DNA from 2 places in the Stenotrophomonas sp. YJH_SMC_14-1 genome. Region 1 is predicted to be linked to the other one. Evidence: riboswitches for the same ligand, from Rfam matches in the RefSeq annotation. Region 1 holds a riboswitch; the other holds the start of a gene.

Region 1 (3,403 bases):
GTGTGACGATGAAGCCTCCGACACCGTCAGCGCCTCGCGCGCGGCCCTGCACCAGATCCTGCATGGCCGTGACGACCGCCTGGCGGTGGTGGTTGGCCCATGCTCGATCCACGACCCGAAGGCCGCCATCGAGTACGCCCAGCGCCTGAAGCCGCTGCGTGACGCGCTGGCCGGGGAACTTGAAATCGTGATGCGCGTGTACTTCGAGAAGCCGCGCACCACGGTGGGCTGGAAGGGCCTGATCAACGACCCGGACCTGGATGGCAGCTTCAGGATCGACAAGGGCCTGCGCATTGCCCGTGGCCTGCTGCGCGACATCAACAAGCTCGGCCTGCCGGCCGGTGTCGAGTTCCTCGACGTGATCTCGCCGCAGTACATCGCCGATCTGGTGGCCTGGGGCGCCATTGGTGCGCGCACCACCGAAAGCCAGGTGCACCGCGAACTGGCCTCGGGGCTGTCGTGCCCGGTCGGCTTCAAGAACGGCACCGATGGCAACGTGAAGATCGCCGCCGACGCGGTGGGTGCGGCCTCCAATCCGCATCACTTCCTGTCGGTCACCAAGCAGGGCGGCACCGCCATCGTGTCGACCACTGGCAACCCGGATTGCCATGTGATCCTGCGCGGCGGCAAGCAGCCGAACTACGATGCAGGCAGTGTCGCCGAGGCCTGCCAGGCGCTGGCCAAGGCCAAGCTGCCGACTCGTCTGATGATCGACGCCAGCCATGCCAACAGCCTGAAGAATCCGGACAACCAGCCGAAGGTGATCGAGGACATCGCCGTTCAGTTGGAAGACGGTGAACAGCGCATCGTCGGTGTGATGATCGAGAGCCATCTGGTCGGTGGTCGCCAGGAACTGGTGGAAGGCCAACCGCTGGTCTACGGGCAGAGCATCACCGATGGCTGCATCGACTGGGACACCACCGTGACGGTGCTGGAGCGACTGGCCGCGGCCGTGCGCGCCCGTCGCGACGTGAAGGTGTCCGAAGCCGCTTGAGTGCGGCACGTGTGTGGATGGCGGCCAGCGCCTGCGGGGGTGCGGCCGCGATCAGGGCCGGTCGGAGTTGGAGACCGGCCCATCTGCACCGGCGATGCGCCTGGCGCTGCGCATGAGCGACAGCGCCAGGTACATCGCCGGGGTGGTGCGGATTCCGCCGCGCGAACCTCAATGCACTTCGTCGTGGTACACGAACTTCGGCATTTCCCAGCGGTAGTGGATCGCCAGCAGGCGTAGCGCGAAGCCGCCGCCGAGGCAGCACAGGATCGCGGTGGCGTCGGCCACGCCCCAGTGCAGCAGCAACAGGTAGGCCGCGCCGGTCAGCAGCGCGATGATCGCGTACAGCTCCTTCTGGAAGATCAGCGGCACCTCGTTGCAGAGGATGTCGCGCAGCACGCCGCCGAACGCGCCGGTCAACATGCCGGCGATCAGCACGATCGGCATCGCATGGCCGGCTTCGCGCGCAATCGAGCAGCCGATCAGGGTGAAGGCGATCAGGCCCAGGCCATCGAGCACCAGGAAGGTGCGGCGGAAGTGGTGCATCCAGCGCGCCACCCAAGTGGCGATCAGCGCCGCGCATACGGTGAAGCCCAGGTACTCCGGATGCTTCACCCAGCCCAGCGGGTAGTGGCCGAGCAGGATGTCGCGCAGTGATCCACCACCGAGGGCGGTGACGCAGGCGATCATGACCACGCCGAACAGGTCCATGCGGCGGCGGCCGGCGGCCAGCGCGCCGGTCATGGCTTCGGCGGAAATGGCGATCAGGTAGATGATGGACAGCAGCATTGGGCAGGCTCCGGGCGCGGTGGGGCCGGCCATGCGCGACTACCGCCACTGCCTGCGCAATGACGGGATGACGATGACCGGTGCCGCTCCCGCTGTCCTTTTGCCTGAGAGTTCAGCGGCATGGGCCGCGTGCCCCTTCGGCGGATCGTCCCGGGCATGCCCGGTGACCTCTCTCCAGCTCGGCGAGTCGAATGCATGGTTGGTGGGATTCCAGCCCACCGGCCTGAGCGATCATGGGAGCCTGCGCCTTCGGCGGGCGCCAGCGCGGCGCCTCTCTCCTGCATTCGGGCGCCAGTATATCCGCTGCAGTGCAGCACGGCATAATCCGGGCATGGCCCCGTCCCTCCGCCCGTGGTTCCTGTACCTGCTCGAATGTCGCGATGGCAGCTATTACGCCGGCATCAGCACCGACGTGGACGCGCGTTTTGCCGCCCACCAGGCCGGCAAGGGCGCGCGCTACACCCGGGCCCGGCCGCCGCTGCGCGTGCTGGCCGTGCGCGAGTACCCGGACCGGGCCGCCGCCTCGCGGGCCGAATGGCAGCTCAAGCAGCAGCCGCGGGAACGCAAGCTGGCCTGGCTGCAGGCGGTGGATGCTGGGTCCCTGTAGATCCATGGCATACATGGATGCCTCTGTGCCGCCATGCGATGATCGCCCAGCCCTCAGCGCTGGAGACCCGGATGTCCACCGTCGCCCTGTTGTTCGCTCTCTCCGCGTCAACCAGTCCCGCTGCCGACCCGGCCACCCTCGCGGCCATCGAAGCCACCTGCCATGACTACGTCGACGGCCAGCTGGAGGCCGACCCGCAGCGCGTCGCCCGCTCCCTGCACCCGGACCTGGCCAAGCGCGCGGTCCTCGGCGATACGCCCGACGAGCGGCTGGGCCTGCGCCGCATGTCGAAGGAAGAACTGGTCGCGCTGACGAAGCAGGGCGCGTTGAAGACCCCGAAGGATCAATGGGACCGCCGCTGCACGGTGCTGGACGTGACCGGCAATGCCGCCTCGGTGCGATTGGAAACGCCGTGGTTCGTCGATTACTTCCACATGGGGCGCTTCGACCAGCGCTGGGTCATCGTCAACGCGTTGTGGTACCCGAAACCGAAGGCGAAGTGAGCACGATGCGTGCCGCCGGTAAGGCATGGGTCTCCGTCGTCGTACTGGCCGCCGGCATCGCACTGCTGCCTGGCCTGCTGTACCTGCTCGGGCTTGCCCTGGTGGGCGGTTGGCCGAAGCCAGCAGACCGTGTGCCCAGTGGTGTGGCTGCGTGCACCAGTGAACCGCGAACAGGATTTCAGCCGATGAATCCCTGGAGTTTCGCCGCGCAGTTCTTCGACGACGACGCGATGAAGAAGAAGGTGCCAGAGGTGGAACGGGAGGCGTTCTGGATTGCCCGCCGCCATCTTTGGCGGCAGCCACGGCACGACATGCTGCGCTGGCATCTGAGCAGCACGGCACTGACGATCTGGATTACCCGCAACTGGAGTGCCGCGCAGATTGCCGACACCGCAAGGAAGGAGGACTTCTGCCGCGCATGGTCGAAACGGCGGGCGCCCGGCGGCCCGATGAAGCGGTAGATCCACGCCATGCATGGATGATGTTGACGGAGTCAGAGCCCTTTCCTGCGGA
Region 2 (3,403 bases), on a different contig from region 1:
TGGCTGTCGTGCATCCACGCACCGGCTGGCTGGAGTGCCCAGCCTAGTCCGGTCGTTCCTCTTCGCAAGCGTTGCGGGCAAAGCGGCCGGCCCTACCCCTGCGCGCTGCTCAATGGCCCGTGCAGGCCGCCTGTGCCGCGCGTTCACGCTGGTGTTCCCAGTACCAGAACACGAAGCCGGCGGCGAAGAACGCGGCCTGCCCCAGCGCCAGGTGCAGCGGGCTGGCACTGAGCAGCGGCGACACCACGCCGGCCACCACCGTGCTGATCATCAGCTGCACGAAGGCCTGCAGCGACGAGGCCAGGCCGCGCTGGTGCGGGTACATGTCCAGCACCGCCAGCGCCAGGATCGGGAAGATCAATGCCATGCCCATGCCGCCCAGGAAGATCGGCAGTACCGCCCATGGCAGCACGAACTGTGGCGACAGCGCCACGTAGCCGACATTCAGCAGCACCGACAGCGCACACAGGCCGAAACCAATGGACACCTGGCGGGTGGGCGTGGTGTGCCCGGCCATGCGCCCGGACAGGAACGAGCCGGTGGTCATGCCGCCGATGGTGGGGATGAACAGCCAGGCAAAACCACCCTCGCCCAGATGCAGGTGCTGCATCACGAACACCGGCGCCGAGGAGATGTACAGGAAAATGCCGCCGAAACCGATGCTGCCGGCCAGCGCCAGGCGCAGAAACCGCGGGTTGAAACCGATGCGCACGTAATCACGCAGCAGCACGCGCGGCGACAACGGCACCCGTGCCTCCACCGGATGGGTTTCCGGCAGGTAGCGTGCAGTGGCCGCCAGCAGGAGCAGCGCAAACACCACCAGGAACCAGAAAATCAGTGGCCAGCCGGCGCCACTGAGCAGGATCCAGCCGCCAATGATCGGTGCGATGGCCGGAGCGATGCCGAACAGCATCGATACCTGGCTCATCAGACGCTGCGCGTCGTGTCCGTGGTACAGGTCGCGGATCACCGCGCGGCCGACGATCATGCCGACGCCTGCTGACAGGCCCTGCAGCGCACGGAACGCCAGCAGCGTGGTCAGGTCGGTGGACAGCGCGCAGCCGACCGAAGCGCCGACGAACACCACCAGGCCACCGAGGATCACCCGCTTGCGGCCCCAGGCATCGGACAGCGGGCCGTGCGCAAGGCTCATCAGGCCGTAGAACAGCAGATACACGCTGATGGTCTGCTGCACCGCCACCTCGTCCACCGCCAGGCGCTGGGCCAGCTGCGGGAACGCCGGGAAGATGGTGTCGATCGAGAACGGACCGAACATGGCCAGGCCGGCGAGCAGCAGGGCCATGCGGCGGGTGGAGGGAGCAACAGCGGCGGTCATGGGAAAGGCGTCCGGCAGGGCCATGCGCGGCACGCACGGCGGGCGCCGGTCCCCTGCAGCAGGGACGGCGCCAGATGAATTCGGGTATCCGCCCATCATAGGTGGGGATTGCACCTGATGCCATGCAGCAGTGCACAAAACGCACGGACGGGCCATCGGCCATTCAGGCGCGGCCTCCAGGACCGAAGGCGGCCGCCGCGCCCGCAACGGGCTATAATCGGCGGGCAACACGGTGGGAGAAGCGGAACACCGCTGCCGAAGGCGCAACGCCCGTAATCGCTCAGGCCCGATACCACCCGTAACACAACTCTGGAGAGACCGGTTCGATCCGGCGCCGAAGGGGCACGAAGCTGCGGTCCGCCGCGCTTTTAAACTCTCAGGCAAAAGGACAGAGGGGCGCCCCGCAGACCGCCGACCGGCGGCTTGTGCCCGTGCGTGTGCCCTTTCCTGACGGATCCTTCGCCATGTCCCAGAACACCCCTTCCCTGCGTGAGCTCGAGCACCACAACGCGTTCGTCGAGCGCCACATCGGCCCCAACGACGCCGAGATCGCGCAGATGCTCGACGTCGTCGGCCACGCGTCGCTGGATGCGATGACCGACGCCATCGTGCCGGCCAAGATCAAGTCGCCGGCACCGCTGGCACTGCCGGAGTCGATGACCGAAGTGCAGGCACTGGCGAAGATCCGTGCGATCGCCGACAAGAACACCGTGCTGCGCAGCTTCATCGGCCAGGGTTACTACGGTACCCACACGCCGAACGTGATCCTGCGCAACATCCTGGAAAACCCGGCGTGGTACACCGCCTACACCCCGTACCAGGCGGAAATCTCGCAGGGCCGCATGGAAGCGCTGATCAACTTCCAGACCCTGTGCGCCGACCTGACCGGCATGGAAATCGCCAACGCCTCGCTGCTGGACGAAGCCACCGCCGCCGCCGAAGCGATGACCCTGGCCAAGCGTTCGGCCAAGTCGAAGTCGGACACCTTCTTCGTGCACGACGCCGTGCACCCGCAGACCCTGGAACTGCTGCGTACCCGCGCCGAGCCCATGGGCATCGTGCTGCGCGTCGGCGCCCCGGCCGAAGCGCTGGAAGCAGAAGCCTTCGGCCTGCTGCTGCAGTATCCGGACACCTTTGGCCAGGTCGGCGACTACAAGGCGCTGGTCGATGCCGTGCACGCACGCGGCGGCCTGGTGGCCGTGGCCACCGACCTGCTGGCCCTGACCCTGCTGGCTGCCCCGGGCGAATGGGGCGCGGACATCGTTGTCGGCAACAGCCAGCGTTTCGGCGTGCCGTTCGGCTTCGGTGGCCCGCACGCCGCCTTCATGGCCTGCCGTGACGCCTACAAGCGCTCGATGCCGGGCCGCCTGATCGGCGTTTCGATCGATGCCCAGGGCAACCCGGCCTACCGCCTGACCCTGCAGACCCGCGAACAGCACATCCGCCGCGAGAAGGCCACCTCCAACATCTGTACCGCGCAGGTGCTGCTGGCGGTGATGGCCTCGATGTACGCCGTTTACCACGGCCCGGAAGGCCTGACCCGCATTGCCCGCCGCACCCATCGACTGGCCTCGATCCTGGCCGCAGCGCTGCGCAATGCCGGCGTGCAGGTCGGTGGCGACTTCTTCGACACCCTGCACGTCACCGGCGTGCATGCCGATGAAATCCATGCCAAGGCACGCGCCGCCGGTTACAACCTGCGCGCGATCGACAGCGACTCGGTCGGCATCAGCCTGGACGAGACCACCACCCGCGCCGACATCGTCGCCGTGGCTGCGGTGTTCGGTGCCTCGCTGGACGTCGACGCACTGGATGCCAGCACCGCCGACGCGCTGCCGGCCGGCCTGCTGCGCCAGTCCGCGTTCCTGACCCACCCGGTGTTCAACACCCACCACAGCGAACACGAACTGCTGCGCTACCTGCGTTCGCTGGCCGACAAGGACCTGGCGATGGACCGCACGATGATCCCGCTGGGTTCGTGCACCATGAAGCTCAACGCCACCGCCGAGATGATCCCGGTGACCTGGCCGGAGTTCTCGCAGATCCACCCGCTGGTGCCGGCCGACC

What was found. A riboswitch is a leader RNA that binds a small molecule or an ion and turns the genes downstream of it on or off. The one in region 1 is predicted to bind glycine.
Region 2: it holds a riboswitch for glycine, as region 1 does, so the genes downstream of both, gcvP (aminomethyl-transferring glycine dehydrogenase) here and AC5P9P_RS18435 (trimeric intracellular cation channel family protein) in region 1, are expected to answer to the same signal.

Annotation. Positions count from the first base shown of each region.
Region 1 is NZ_JCAFVK010000011.1:14,589-17,991, reverse strand. Features, by position in the region: gene AC5P9P_RS18440 (3-deoxy-7-phosphoheptulonate synthase) at 1-994, shown strand, start outside; gene AC5P9P_RS18435 (trimeric intracellular cation channel family protein) at 1,163-1,780, opposite strand; glycine riboswitch at 1,863-1,968, opposite strand; glycine riboswitch at 1,982-2,071, opposite strand; gene AC5P9P_RS18430 (GIY-YIG nuclease family protein) at 2,112-2,387, shown strand; gene AC5P9P_RS18425 (nuclear transport factor 2 family protein) at 2,459-2,890, shown strand; gene AC5P9P_RS18420 (hypothetical protein) at 2,896-3,351, shown strand.
Region 2 is NZ_JCAFVK010000002.1:585,492-588,894, forward strand. Features, by position in the region: gene AC5P9P_RS07705 (multidrug effflux MFS transporter) at 110-1,336, opposite strand; glycine riboswitch at 1,636-1,738, shown strand; gene gcvP (aminomethyl-transferring glycine dehydrogenase) at 1,801-3,403, shown strand, end outside.